Regions from separate parts of the Paenarthrobacter sp. genome, predicted to be linked through region 2. Evidence: riboswitches for the same ligand, from Rfam matches in the RefSeq annotation. Region 2 holds a riboswitch; the other holds the start of a gene.

Region 1 (7,173 bases), on a different contig from region 2:
CGGTCTCCAAGGTGCCGGTAAGACCACCCTCGCCGGCAAACTGTCCAAGTGGCTCAAGGCCCAGGGCCACAGCCCCATGCTGGTGGCCTGTGACCTTCAGCGACCCAACGCCGTGACCCAGCTTCAGGTTGTTGGTCAGCGCGCGGGCGTCCCGGTGTTCGCTCCGCACCCCGGTGCTACGTCCGAGCTCGAGCACCCTGCCGGTGACCCGGTGGCCGTAGCCAAGGCCGGCGTCGAGGAAGCGCGCCAGAAGCTGCACGACGTCGTGATCGTTGACACCGCCGGCCGTCTTGGCGTTGACGCCGAGATGATGGATCAAGCCCGCCGCATCCGTCAGGCCATCATCCCCAACGAAGTTCTTTTCGTCATCGACTCAATGATTGGCCAGGATGCCGTCAACACGGCGATGGCCTTCGATGAAGGCGTCAACTTCACGGGTATCGTGCTCTCCAAGCTCGACGGCGACGCCCGCGGTGGTGCCGCGCTTTCGGTAGCGTCCGTAACCGGTAAGCCGGTCATGTTCGCGTCCACCGGTGAAGGCCTGGACGATTTCGAACTGTTCCACCCGGACCGCATGGCCTCCCGCATCCTGGACATGGGTGACGTCCTCACCCTGATCGAACAGGCCGAGAAGGCGTGGGACAAAGACGAAGCCGCCCGGATGGCGAAGAAGTTCGCTGACCAGGAAGACTTCACCCTGGATGACTTCCTCGCCCAGATGCAGCAGATCCGCAACATGGGCTCCATGAAGAAGATGCTCATGATGATGCCGGGCGCGCAAAACATCCGGCAGCAATTGGAGAACTTCGACGAAAAAGAGATCGACCGCGTCGAGGCCATCGTCCGCTCCATGACTCCGCACGAGCGTGTAGCTCCGAAGATCATCAACGGTTCCCGTCGCGCCCGTATCGCCAAGGGTTCCGGTGTGCACGTGTCTGAGGTCAATGGCCTGCTGGAGCGCTTCGCCCAGGCCCAAAAGATGATGAAGAAGCTCGCGCAGGGTGGTGGCATGCCGGGTATGCCCGGGATGCCTGGCCTTGGAGGCCCCGGCGGAGGACGCAAGGGAGGCAAAAACGCCCCGAAGAAGAAGGCGCGCTCGGGCAACCCTGCCAAGGCAGCCCAGGAGCTGCGGGATGCAGAAGCCAAACGGGCAAACGCAGCCTCGGCAGCCCCCACGGGCGCAGCTTTCGGCCAAGGCGCGGCAGACTTCGATCCCTCATCGCTCAACCTCCCCAAGGGCTTCGACAAGTTCCTGGGAAAGTAAACCGTGGCTGACATCCCAACCGCGCCGCAGTTGGGATGTCGGAGCCGTGGAATAGGCTGAATCAATGCATAAGCAGCGCGTAGCCTTCGTCCACGGCCTGGGAAGTTTCGGTGCTGCGGCATGGCCGAAGCAACATGGCATGGCCCTTGCTTATGATGCACTCTTCCTACGGCGGCACGGCTTTGACTCCGTGGCCGAACCGGTAGAGTCCAACGTGGCGGCCGACGTCGCAATAGTGATCAACGCCTTGGCTGATTCCGGTGGCGGCCATATCGTTGCCCACGAACAAGGCGCCATTTCGGCCATGCTGGCGGCAGTCGAGCGCCCGGACCTTGTGCACTCACTTTGTTTGGTGGAGCCTTCCTGCTTGTCCCTGACCGCTGAGCTTCCGGCGACTGCTTCCTATCGGGCCCTGATGGAACCGCTGTTCGATGTGCGGAGCCAGCTTAACGACGCCGATTACCAACGTGAGTATTACCGGCGCGCTTTCTCTGCCGAGACCGGCGGACTGGACACTCCGGAGGCGCGGCGGTCAGCCCGCAGGCTCCGGCTCCAAGCACCACCGTGGGAAGCCCCGCTTCACATTGTTCCGGGCGTCCCCACACTGGTTCTCACTGGCGGTTGGGAGCCCTTGTATGAGGAGATCGCCGGCTATCTCCAGGAGACCGGTGCCCTCCGCCGTGTGGCAGCGGGTGGACACCGGCCCCAGGATTCCGTTGATGGCGCTCAGGTAATCCGCTCGTTCATCGCAGATGTTGGACGGGCAATGTCAGCTCAGGCTTCCTGAGCTGCTTTCGCTCCCACCCTGGTTCGCCGGTACCTGAAGTTCCGGCAGGTAGACCTTTCCACCTGAGGCCAGGAACTCCTCGCTCTTTTCCCGCATCCCGCTGTACATCCCTGCGATTGCGGCCTGTGACTCTGCCGAACCATACTCGTCACGGATGTCCTGGCTGATGCGCATCGAACAGAACTTGGGGCCGCACATGGAGCAGAAATGCGCGGTCTTCGCTGGTTCAGCGGGCAAGGTCTCGTCGTGGAAGGATTCTGCCGTGACCGGGTCGAGGGACAAAGCGAACTGGTCCCTCCAGCGGAACTCGAACCGTGCCTTGGAAAGCGCATCATCACGCTCATGGGCCCCCGGATGTCCCTTGGCGAGGTCAGCTGCGTGAGCCGCGATCTTATACGTGATCACACCCGTCTTGACGTCGTCCTTGTTGGGAAGCCCCAGATGTTCCTTCGGGGTCACGTAGCAAAGCATCGCGGTGCCGTAGCGGGCGATTTCCGTGGCGCCGATAGCTGAGGTGATGTGGTCATAGCCAGGTGCGATATCAGTAACCAGGGGACCCAGCGTGTAGAACGGCGCACCCTTGCACAGTTCCTGCTGGCGCTCCACATTTTCGCGCACCAGATGGAAAGGAATATGCCCGGGGCCCTCCACCATGACTTGGACATCGAATTCCCACGCCCGTTGCGTCAGCTCAGCGAGCGTATCCAGCTCCGCGAACTGCGCGGCGTCGTTCGCGTCGGCGATGGAACCGGGACGAAGCCCGTCACCCAGGGAGAACGCGACATCGTATTTGGCGAAGATTTCGCACAACTCGTCAAAGTGCGTGTAGAGGAAGTTCTCCTGGTGATGCGCCAGGCACCATCCGGCCATAATTGAACCCCCGCGGGAGACGATGCCCGTGACGCGGTTGGCGGTCAAGGGCACGTACCTCAGCAGAACTCCCGCGTGGATGGTCATGTAGTCCACGCCCTGCTCGCATTGTTCGATCACGGTATCGCGGAAGATCTCCCACGTGAGCTGATTCGCCTCGCCGTTCACCTTCTCCAGCGCCTGGTAGATGGGGACTGTTCCGATCGGAACGGGCGAGTTTCGGATGATCCACTCCCGCGTGGTGTGGATGTCATCTCCCGTGGAGAGGTCCATCACGGTGTCAGCACCCCACTGGGCTGCCCACTGCAGTTTGTCCACTTCCTCTGCAATGGAGCTGGTGACTGCCGAGTTGCCGATGTTGGCGTTGATCTTGACCAAGAATGCCTTGCCAATGATCATCGGTTCTGATTCAGGGTGGTTGATGTTGTTCGGAATGATTGCCCTTCCCGCGGCAACTTCGCTGCGGACCAGCTCAACGTCACAGTTCTCCCGCAACGCAACGAACTGCATCTCCGGAGTCACGACGCCTTGTTTCGCGTAGTGCATTTGCGTGACGGTCTTACCCGCGACGGCGCGGCGCGGCACCGGTTGCGCACCCTTCCACTCCGCTGACGCGGCTCCACGCCGAACCGCGGACTTGCCGTCGTCGAGCAGGTTCCGTTCCCGCCCCGAATACTCCTCCGTGTCTCCGCGGGATTCGATCCATGGTGCACGGAAAGGCTCAAGGCCCACCACGGGATCGCTTCCGGGGCCCGCTGTTCGGTATACCTGCAGAGGCTTGTTGGCTTGCCCATTGGGGGAGGGCTCCAACGCGATCTCCGTGACGGGGACCCGTATGCCGTTGTTTGGATCTTCCAGCCAAGCCAACGAATGGGACTTCAAGGATTGCGTGACGGTTTCCGCCGTATTGATCTGGTTTTGGACTGTATTGGTCTGGTTTTGGGCAGGGCTGTGCTGTGTTTCTGTGGTGCTCAAGGGAATACTCACTTCCTTCGCCGGCATTACCCGGACAGGTTCAACGGTCGCAGACTGCGTCAGTCCGATCTCAGCCCCTGCAGGGGCCCCCGTGTGGTCGTAGACGAAGCTACCACAGCTCCCGACGGGCTCCCAGTCACATGCAGGCACCAGGCTCCATCGCACCTCCCCCCGCTACGCTTTTGCCATGGCCAACATCATCGAATTCAGCGGACCCGTGCTCGTATCGGCAGCCGAAGAACGCCATGGGCTGTGGTCCGTAGACGGCAAGCTGACGTTCGAGCGTCCCTTTGCGACGCCGGACAGGGTGTTGGATGGCTGGGTTCTGCCGGGTTTCGTTGATGCCCACTGCCACATTGGGCTCGGCGCTGGAGGAGCTGTGGACGAACAGGTCACGCAGGCCCAGGCCCAGGCAGACCTCGACGCTGGAACGCTGCTGATCCGCGATTGCGGATCGCCCGGCGACACCCGCTGGGTGCAGCAACGAACGGACTTGCCCCGACTGATCAGGTCGGGTCGGCATATCGCCCGGAGCCGACGTTATCTCCGCGGGTTGGGCCATGAAATTGAGCCCGGAGAACTAGTGGAGACGGTCCGGAAGGAAGCCCACGACGGCGATGGCTGGGTAAAACTGGTGGGCGACTGGATCGATCGCGGTGTTGGAGACCTCGCAGCCTCGTTCCCTGCGAAGATCGTCAAGGAAGCCATCTCGGCGGCGCACGATGAGGGCGCAAGGGTCACCGCACATTGTTTCGGCGAGGCCACCATAGATGACATGCTCGACGCCAATATCGACTGCATAGAGCACGCCACTGGTCTCCTTCCGCGGCATCTGCCGCGCTTGGTGGAACAGTCAGTGCCTATCGTCCCCACCTTGGTCAACATCGCTACCTTCCCGGATATCGCTGCCCAGGCAGGGCCGAAGTTTCCTGACTACGCGGCCCACATGATTCGTCTCTGGGAGCGTCGTCGCGAGCGGGTGCTGGAGGCCTTCGAATCAGGGGTTTCAATTTATGCAGGTACTGACGCCGGCAGCGTGATCAAACACGGCAGGATTGCGGACGAAATGATGGAACTGCACGACGCCGGCCTTCCGCCGGCGGCGGTGCTGCACGCCGCCACCTGGGGCGCCCGTGAGTGGCTGGGAGTCGAGGCCATCGGCGAAGGCGCAAGTGCCGACGTCGTGCTGTGCAGTGACGATCCGCGTCGTCATCCGGGTACCGTCGCGGCGCTCAAGCATGTCGTGCTCAGGGGCAATGTCGTCCGTTAGGAATAAATTGAAGCTTCAAGTAATTTAGATAGGTAAGAAGGTGCCGATGCGCGGCCGCCTCAGAACCCGGGAGCTTCACATGACCTCATCATTCAGCCAGGATCTTCTGCCTGCCGAACTCACCATGGGCACTGTCATGCTCAAGGTGGGCGATATGAAAGTCATGAGCGACTACTATCAGCGGGCACTCGGCCTGGAAGTTGTGGCCGAGCAGGATGGTGGGCTGTACCTGGGGCGCGTGGGAAAGCCCGTCGTCCACCTTGCCCCCGCTGCTGGGTTGCAGATTCCCGGGCGGGGAGAGGCTGGTCTGTTCCACACGGCAATCCTGTTCCAAGATCAGCCGTCGCTGGCCGCGACTATTGCTACGGCCGCGGAGTACGAGCCTCGTGCTTTCGCGGGCAGCGCCGACCACCTGGTGAGCGAAGCGTTCTACTTCACTGATCCCGAAGGCAACGGAATTGAGCTGTACTACGACAAGCCGCGTGAGCTCTGGCAGTGGGACGGCAAGAATGTTGTGATGGACAATGTGGCTTTGCCACCGCAGCGCTTCCTTCAGCAGCACCTGAGTGAAGCTGCGGTGACAGGTCAACGCGAGGCCGCTGCCGGGATCGGACACGTGCACCTGCAAGTGGGTGACGTCGAAACTGCGCAAAAGTTCTACGTGGAGACTCTCGGCTTCGAGCGAACCGCAGGCTGGCATGGCCAGGCACTATTCGTTTCCGCCGGCGGCTACCACCATCACATGGCCATGAACGTCTGGAACAGTCGCGGAGCAGGCCCCCGAAAGGACACGCTCGGCCTCGGGGAGGTTCTGATCGAAGTCCCCGGCAGTGACGACGTCGCAGCGCTGGCCGATCGCTTGAAGGTCGCAGGAGTGCAGAATCATCACACAGGAGCTGAGCTTCGGTTTGAGGACCCCTGGCGGAACAAGCTGCGGGTTGCCGTCCGCTAGCAGCTTGCTGCCACTCCTGCGCAGGCTCCCTCCTGCACAGGCTCCCTCCTGCACTAGGCTGGGCAGTGACGGCACGAAGCCATTCGGATTCGTGCCGCCGCCCCGTCAGCACGAAGGAATGAGAGTACTCTCCATGGGCTTTGCCGAAATTTTTGTAGCCACCCACGATGAAGCACTCAAGCGGGCAGCTGCCCTTGAAAAGGGGGCTGACGTAACCGGCCCCGCCGTGAGGATTGAGGGAATCACCGACTTCGAGGTGGAGCAGTTGGGCGACCTCGCAGGACAAGCTGTCCACGCCGCCGGAGCTGATTATGAGCTTGCTTTGGTTGATGTCACCAGTGATGCGCTCCTGGGCGTTCCTGAGGCCATGGTGCGGGCCTTGGCCGAACTCCTCACCTATGAAAGCGAAGGGGACGCGAACGTCCTCGATGACGTGGCTGCTGCCTGGGCCGCACAGGACGATATGCCGTTTGATGCAGCGCGATCGCGCCAGTACGTCCAGCAGTTGGCCGCCCTTGCCACGGACGTTGAGAAGGCGGAGCGCTCCGGGCTCTTCGTCTGGTCTGAATGAGGCATTGATCCGGACAAGCGCGGCACGTTATAACCGGGGGAGTGGGCAAGAACACGCCGCTCAACATGGGCTAAGTCGTATTTGCTCCGGGCATCTGGCACAATAGACAGGTACTCGATCGGTGCGGCCCCTCTCTCCGTGCTCGTATCTTGTCCTTCGAACCGTCAAGTATGGCCCGCCCCACGGGTGCAAAACGTCGGGTTCACCTCGTTTCAGAAACAGGAGTGACCACAAAAGTGGCCGTAAAGATTCGCCTTAAGCGCTTCGGTAAGATGCGCGCACCGTACTACCGCATTGTCGTCATGGATGCCCGCGCCAAGCGCGATGGCCGTGCCATTGAAGAAATCGGCAAGTACCACCCCACCGAAGAGCCGTCGTACATCGAGGTCGCTTCCGAGCGCGCCCAGTACTGGCTTTCCGTTGGCGCCCAGCCCACCGAGCAGGTTGCCGCGATCCTGAAGATCACCGGTGACTGGCAGAAGTT
Region 2 (7,173 bases):
GATGACGTAGAGGGCCTGCGACCACAGCCACACAACGAACGCGAAGCCAAGGGTCACACCGGTTTGCAGGCCCAGCCAGTAACCTCGTGAATACCTGGCTCCCGCGAGAATGCCCATGGCTGTGGTGATAATGACAGCGAAGGCGACGATGCCGATGAACATATTGGGGAACCCGAACACCGAGCTTTGTGGTGTCTGCATCACTTCACCGCAGGAGACAAAAGGATTCACATCGCACACTGTCACGTGGTTTGGATCCTTGAGCACCTCAAGTTTCTCCAGCACCAGGATTCCGGACGCCAGCCAGCCAACCACACCGGTGATCAGCAGCAGCCACGCGAAAGGCTTGTCACGGACCGTGCTGGGGAGGGAATCCTGTTGGGTGGATATGTCCTCCACAGGGCTTGAGGCTTTGTTGGCCAGGTTTTCCCTGGCGGTGCTTGGCATCGCGGATGTGATCCTTTTCGACAAATGGCCCGGCAAGCCGGGAAGGGCTCTTGGGAGGATTGTAACTCCGAAGGCTGGACGCTGGCCCCAGCTTGCGGGCGGAGCTCCGCGACACAGCGACCTACCTTGGGAATGTGCAGGGGTGTGAGAGAATGTACATGGCCGGGAGTCGATCCACATTCGAATTCCGGTCCGGTGACTTTGTTCCCAAGACCGCCAGTATGAGCTGGGCATGCCCGGATCACGTGATCCTCGGTAGGCCCGCCATGACAATGGACGGCACCTGGTTGTGGCAGCAGAACAACGGGTTTCAGAATAGAGTCGCCGGCCTTCCAGGGCTGCCGCACCCCAATGCTGGTGCGAACCGGAAGGCATACTGCCGACTTCTGTCAACGCCTGCGGGTTTTGACAATATTTGCTCCACTGGGCGCCGGATGTGGCGGCGTCGCTGGGGCAGGAGTGTTGCCACATATGGATAATGACCAGGTTGTAGCCGTTAATGATGAGGCAGCTCCCGCGGAAACTGCGGAAGCGCCCAAGAAAGCCACCAGGACCCGGCGCAAGGCAGCGCCCAAAGTCGCTGCTGACGTAGAGGTACCTGCGGCCGAGACCCCCACCCGGGAAGCAGCCACTGAGACAACCGCCGCACCAGTGCGCCGCACCCGTTCCCGCAAGAAGGCAGAGCCTGCCGAAACCCTGCCCGGTTTGGGCGAGGACGCTACTGCCGCGGGCGACGCCGCCCCCGCCGTCCCGGAAGCTGCCGAAGCCGCCACCGAGCCGGCCCCCGAGAAGCCGGTCCGCCGTCGTCGTACTACCAAGCCCAAAGCTGAAGTATTAGAGGCACCCGTTGCTGCAGAAGCCGCCCCGGAAACCACGACGCCGGAAAATGGCTCCCAGCCGGAAGTACCGGTCGCTGAGGTAGCCACCGATGTTGCTGCCCAAAACCCGGAATCCGAGGCCGCTGCTGAGGAACCTGCCGAAGAAGCTGCTCCTGCAGCGTCCACCTCCCTGTTCATGGAGCCGGTTTCCATCACCTCCATGATCTTCCAGGCCCCGGACCTCACCACGGTTCCCCGCGTCACCGCGGTGGAGGAGAAGGCTGAGGAGCCCGCAGAAGAAACCGAAACCGCCGCTGAAGGCGAGCTGGAAGACGCAGGTAGTCGCCGGCGTCGCAGGAGCCGGGGCCGCCGTGGTCGCCGTGGAACCGAGCGCGAAGAGAACGAGACCGAGGACGGCACTGAGTCCGAGGACGAGGAAGCGCCGGTAGTAGAAGCCCTCGAAGAAGGCGTCACCTCGCGGCGTAGGCGTCGTAGGCGTCGTGGAGACCAGGATCTTGAACTGACCGGCGGCTCGGACGACGATCCGCCCAACACAGTCACCCGTGTCCGCGCGCCCCGCCCCATCACGGAGGCAGCCCCCTCCAACCGGGTTACCGGCGTCAAGGGCTCTACCCGGCTGGAGGCCAAGAAGCAACGCCGCCGCGAGTCCCGTGAAACCGGACGCCGCCGCCAGGTCATCACCGAGGCCGAGTTCCTTGCCCGCCGCGAGTCGGTGGACCGCCAGATGATCGTCCGCCAGCGCGACGACAGAATACAGATTGGTGTCCTGGAAGACGGCGTGCTTGCTGAGCACTTCGTGTCCAAGACCCAGCAGGACTCCCTGATCGGCAACGTGTACTTGGGCAAGGTCCAGAACGTGCTGCCTTCCATGGAAGCTGCGTTCGTGGACATCGGACGGGGCCGTAACGCCGTCCTGTACGCCGGAGAAGTCAACTGGGACGCAGTTAACCTTGAAGGCCAGCCGCGCCGGATCGAGAACGCCCTGAAGTCCGGCGACTCCGTCCTGGTCCAGGTCACCAAGGACCCCGTGGGACACAAGGGTGCCCGCCTCACCAGCCAGATCTCCCTGCCGGGCCGCTACCTGGTGTACGTACCCGGTGGTTCCATGACCGGCATCTCACGCAAGTTGCCCGACGTCGAACGCAACCGCCTCAAGCGCATCCTGAAGGACCGCCTGCCGGAAAACGCCGGTGTCATTGTTCGCACAGCAGCTGAGGGTGCGTCGGAGGAAGAGCTCACCCACGACATCAACCGGCTGCGTGCACAGTGGGAAGGCATTGAAGGACAGGCCTCGTCCACCAAGGTCCTGGCTCCGGAACTGCTCTACGGCGAACCCGACCTCACCATCAAAGTGGTCCGTGACGTCTTCAACGAGGACTTCTCCAAGCTGATCGTCTCCGGTGACGACGCGTGGGACACCATCGAAGCCTACGTGACTTACGTCGCCCCCGATCTGGTGGGACGCCTCGAAAAGTGGACCAAGGACCAGGACATCTTCGCCGCGTGGCGCATCGACGAGCAGATCCACAAGGCCCTTGAGCGGAAGGTCTTCCTGCCTTCCGGTGGTTCGTTGGTCATCGACCGCACCGAGGCCATGACCGTGGTGGACGTCAACACCGGTAAGTTCACCGGCAGTGGCGGAAACCTTGAAGAAACCGTCACCAAGAACAACCTTGAAGCGGCCGAGGAAGTTGTTCGCCAGCTTCGTCTGCGCGATATCGGTGGCATTATCGTCATCGACTTCATTGACATGGTCCTTGAATCCAACCGCGACCTCGTCCTGCGACGCATGGTGGAGTGCCTCGGCCGGGACCGCACCAAGCACCAGGTGGCCGAAGTGACGTCGCTGGGCTTGGTCCAGATGACGCGCAAGCGCATGGGAACCGGCCTCCTTGAGGTCTTCGGTGAGCAGTGCGAGCACTGCGCCGGCCGGGGTGTCGTCACGCACGACGAGCCCGTTGAGCACCGGCGCGCCAACGTAGTGGCTGCTGAACATCACCGCCCGCACGCAGAAGCGCAGCAGCCTGCGGGGCGGACCGAACGCAAGCGCCGCCGCGGCAAGGGTGGGGGACCGGCCATTGCCGAAGCCCCCGCGCAGGTCCACACCACCACGTCCGCCCCGGCCGCAGCAACCACCACGGCTGAACCGCAGGATCCTGTCCGTCTAGCCAAAGCCGAGGCAACCAGGGCAGCCTTGGCCACGATTGCCGCTGCAGCGCACGCCGCACACCTGCACGACGACGAAGTTCACCGTGCAGAGGAGCAAGCGCGTGCGGCAGGCCGGCACGAGCCAGATGCCAGCCCCGCACCCGGCGCCGCCGCCGGCGGCGAAGCCACCGGCAGTGAAGCAGGGGCGTCAGCCCGCGGTACTGCAAACACGGATGCTGCAAGCACGGATGCTGCAAGCAGGGAAGCGGCAGTCCAGGAAGCAAGGTCCACTCCTGTTTTGCGTTTCGGCGGGGAAGAAGTTGCCTTGCCGTTCGTTGAACACCACGACGAGCCGCAGGCAGCAAAGCCTGCCATGAGCCTGGATCTCCTGGCTGAAGCGTTCTCGCACCTCGGCGCTGCTCCGGCAGCTGAGGAAGAAGCCGCGCCGGTTTCAGTACCGAAGGCTGCTGAGACCCCGAAGGCTGCTTCTCCGGCACGGGCTGCTGAGGAAGATCCTGAGGCTGCTTCAGCCCCGCGTGGTCGTCGTGGTCGCCGTAACAGGAGTGCCAGCAGGGCTCAGGGCGCGGCCAATGAAACCAGCGTTGAACACCATGACGTAACAGCGTCGGCCACCCGTGGTTCGGCGCATGAAGCCAAGGCGACTGTGGAACCGACCCGGAAGGCACCAAAGGATGAGCCCATCATCCTCGGCGTTGGAGTGCCTGCTTCCGAGCTCTAATCGCACCGAACAAGTTGAAAAGGACCCTGCGCTATCTGCCAAACGGCGGGTAGCGCAGGGTCCTTTTCTGTCGGCACTGTAGGCCACGCATGAGCCGCGTGCATAGTCACATCCGGGCTCCGGCGTGGCCCGGTTCCCGCGCCACGTTGCTTCCCGGCTACGCTTGGGGACTGACACGGGGTGCCGGGCGTTGGGCCAGGCTGAGATCCAAACCCGTTGAACCTGTCCGGTTAGCACCGGCGAAGGGATGTCCTCATGACTGCATCATCATATTCATCGGTGTACCCCTTGGACGCACCGGCTTCGGCCCATCCAACCCCGCGCGTCCTGAGCATTGCCGGCTCGGATCCTTCGGGTGGCGCCGGAATCCAGGCGGACCTGAAGAGCATCGCCGCATTCGGCGGGTACGGCATGGCTGCCATCACGGCGCTCACCGCGCAAAACACCAGGGGGGTCAGTGCCGTCCATGTCCCTCCCGCACACTTCCTGCGTCAGCAACTGGACGCCATTAGTGGTGACATCACCATTGATGCCGTCAAGGTCGGAATGCTCGGCGACGCAGCCGTTATTGACGAGGTCCGGGGCTGGCTCGAAGAGGTGTGTCCCGCCGTCGTGGTCCTTGATCCGGTGATGGTGGCCACCAGCGGTGACCGACTGCTTCGGGAGTCCGCTGAGAAGGCATTGCGTTCGCTGCTCCCTTTGGCCCACCTCATCACTCCGAACCTTCCTGAACTGGCCATGTTGCTGGGGGAGCCGGAGGCAACAGACTGGGCTTCGGCGCTGGACCAGGGCAAGCGGTTGGCAGCCGAGTTCGGGAACACGGTCCTGGTCAAGGGCGGCCACCTCCCAGGGCCGGAGTGCCCCGATGCACTGGTAAACACCAGCGGGCTGCTGTCCCAGGATGTGATCGAAGTGGCAGGTCCAAAGGTTGCAACGCGGAACAGCCACGGTACCGGGTGTTCCCTGTCCTCCGCCCTGGCTACAGTCCAGGCAGGAACTGGTGACTGGGAAGTTTCACTGCGGGAAGTCAAGCCGTGGTTGCTAGGGGCGTTGAGGGCCTCTGACGCGCTGCACGTGGGTCAAGGCAACGGGCCCGTGAACCACTTCCACCACTTCCGGCAGGCATCCAAGCCGGGCGCTTTCGCTGCGGCCATGTGGAACGAAGCCGTCCCTGAACTCGAAGCGATTTACGGACTCCCGTTTATTCAAGGACTTCAATCCGGCGAGCTGCCGGAACGTGACTTCAGTTACTACCTTGCCCAGGACGCTATCTATCTCAATGGGTATTCGAGGGTCTTGGCACGTGCTGGAGCCTTGGCCCCCACGGAGGAAGAACAACTGTTCTGGGCAAAGGCGTCACAGCAGTGCCTGGAGGTTGAATCGGAGCTGCATAGGAATTGGTTGAGCACGCGGGAAGCCTCCACGACAATCGGACCGGTCACCAAGTCCTACGTGGACCATTTACTGGCAACATCCGCTGCCGGCAGCTACGCCGTGGTGCTGGCAGCGGTCCTGCCCTGTTACTGGTTGTACGCGGAGGTGGGTCAGCGGCTTCATGCGGCATACGTAGAAGCCGGCGCGCCTGCGGACCACGCATATGCGGGCTGGTTGAAGACCTACGCCGACGAGGATTTCGCAGCGGCAACAAGGAAAGCGATCAACTTCACGGATGCTGCGGCCGTCGTGGCTTCCGGTACGGAGCGGGCTGCCATGATGGATGCCTTCACTCAGTCATGCCGCTACGAGACAGCATTCTTCGATGCTCCGAGGCTGTTTGCGCAGGCTTCGTTCACCCGCGCTCAGTAGCTTTCCACGCACGTATATGAGACCGATTGGAGCGACACGTCTGCGCGTCGCTGGTTGGATCGCGTTAATCTCGCCCAAACACTGTAGGCTGTATGGGCACGGTGCCGGGAGAGTCCGTTACAACTGGTGACGCAAGTCACGAGGTAGCCTCCGGACCCGGCCTCATTTGCAGCTGAAGGTCAAACTAGCGTAATCTTGATCTTCGGTGCTTACGCCAACACTTGGGTTATGCCCCTTGGAATTGTTCATGGGATGACTCGCGGACTTCGATCAGAAGTCCACGGCGTTGAGGCACAGCGCGAACCAGGGCTGATTCCGGTTCAAGGTTCCGCACGCAAATTTTGTAATAAACGTCGAGAGAAGTGAGTACCCAAGTGGTGTACGCGATTGTCCGCGCAGGCGGCCGCCAAGAAAAAGTTTCCGTTGGAGACTACGTAACGCTGAACCGCGTCCCCGGTGGAGCCGGTAGCACGCTTGAGCTGCCCGCATTGCTCCTGGTTGACGGCGAGAAGGTCACCTCCGCAGCTGCGGAACTGGCCAACGTCAAGGTCACGGCTGAGATCCTCGAGGACCTCCGCGGTCCGAAGATCGTCATCCAGAAGTTCAAGAACAAGACCGGCTACCGGAAGCGTCAGGGTCACCGTCAGGAACTGACCAAGATCAAGATCACCAGCATCGCGTAACTTTCGTTACCCGCTGTTCAGGTTTTTCAGTTTCCCCAGAAATTTAGAGGCAGGCATTTCACATGGCACACAAAAAAGGCGCGAGTTCCACTCGCAACGGTCGTGACTCCAACGCTCAGTACCTGGGCGTCAAGCGTTTCGGTGGTCAGGTAGTTTCCGCTGGCGAGATCATCGTTCGCCAGCGTGGAACCCACTTCCACCCCGGCGCAGGCGTCGGTCGCGGTGGCGACGACACCCTGTTCGCACTGCAGGCCGGTGCGGTTGAGTTTGGTACTCGCCGCGGCCGTCGCGTAGTGAACATTGTTGCTGCTGCAGCTGCAGAGTAACAACAAGTTCTGAACCGGTGGAGCGGGCCAAACGGCCCGCTCCACCGTTCTTTTAACCGCATTACAATCGACTAGGGCGCTTTAGCGCACTGGTTTTTGCAATAACGCTGGCAACAGCAACAAACGCTGTGAGACAGCAACTGAGGAGATTCACGTGGCGAGCTTTGTAGACCGGGTAGTCCTGC

Evidence for each region. Region 2 has a riboswitch for thiamine pyrophosphate ahead of thiD (bifunctional hydroxymethylpyrimidine kinase/phosphomethylpyrimidine kinase). Riboswitches for the same ligand answer to the same signal wherever they lie in the genome.
Region 1: another riboswitch for thiamine pyrophosphate. It lies ahead of thiC (phosphomethylpyrimidine synthase ThiC); the one in region 2 lies ahead of thiD (bifunctional hydroxymethylpyrimidine kinase/phosphomethylpyrimidine kinase).

The regions. Positions count from the first base shown of each region.
Region 1 is NZ_JAPSHI010000020.1:15,916-23,088, reverse strand. It holds gene ffh (signal recognition particle protein) at 1-1,264, shown strand, start outside; gene RIF72_RS14655 (alpha/beta hydrolase) at 1,329-2,051, shown strand; gene thiC (phosphomethylpyrimidine synthase ThiC) at 2,034-3,896, opposite strand; TPP riboswitch at 3,892-3,999, opposite strand; gene RIF72_RS14645 (amidohydrolase family protein) at 4,084-5,166, shown strand; gene RIF72_RS14640 (VOC family protein) at 5,246-6,118, shown strand; gene RIF72_RS14635 (hypothetical protein) at 6,237-6,689, shown strand; gene rpsP (30S ribosomal protein S16) at 6,926-7,173, shown strand, end outside.
Region 2 is NZ_JAPSHI010000018.1:26,824-33,996, reverse strand. It holds gene RIF72_RS13790 (vitamin K epoxide reductase family protein) at 1-447, opposite strand, end outside; gene RIF72_RS13785 (Rne/Rng family ribonuclease) at 919-4,173, shown strand; TPP riboswitch at 4,340-4,438, shown strand; gene thiD (bifunctional hydroxymethylpyrimidine kinase/phosphomethylpyrimidine kinase) at 4,429-5,979, shown strand; gene rplU (50S ribosomal protein L21) at 6,354-6,662, shown strand; gene rpmA (50S ribosomal protein L27) at 6,725-6,988, shown strand; gene obgE (GTPase ObgE) at 7,143-7,173, shown strand, end outside.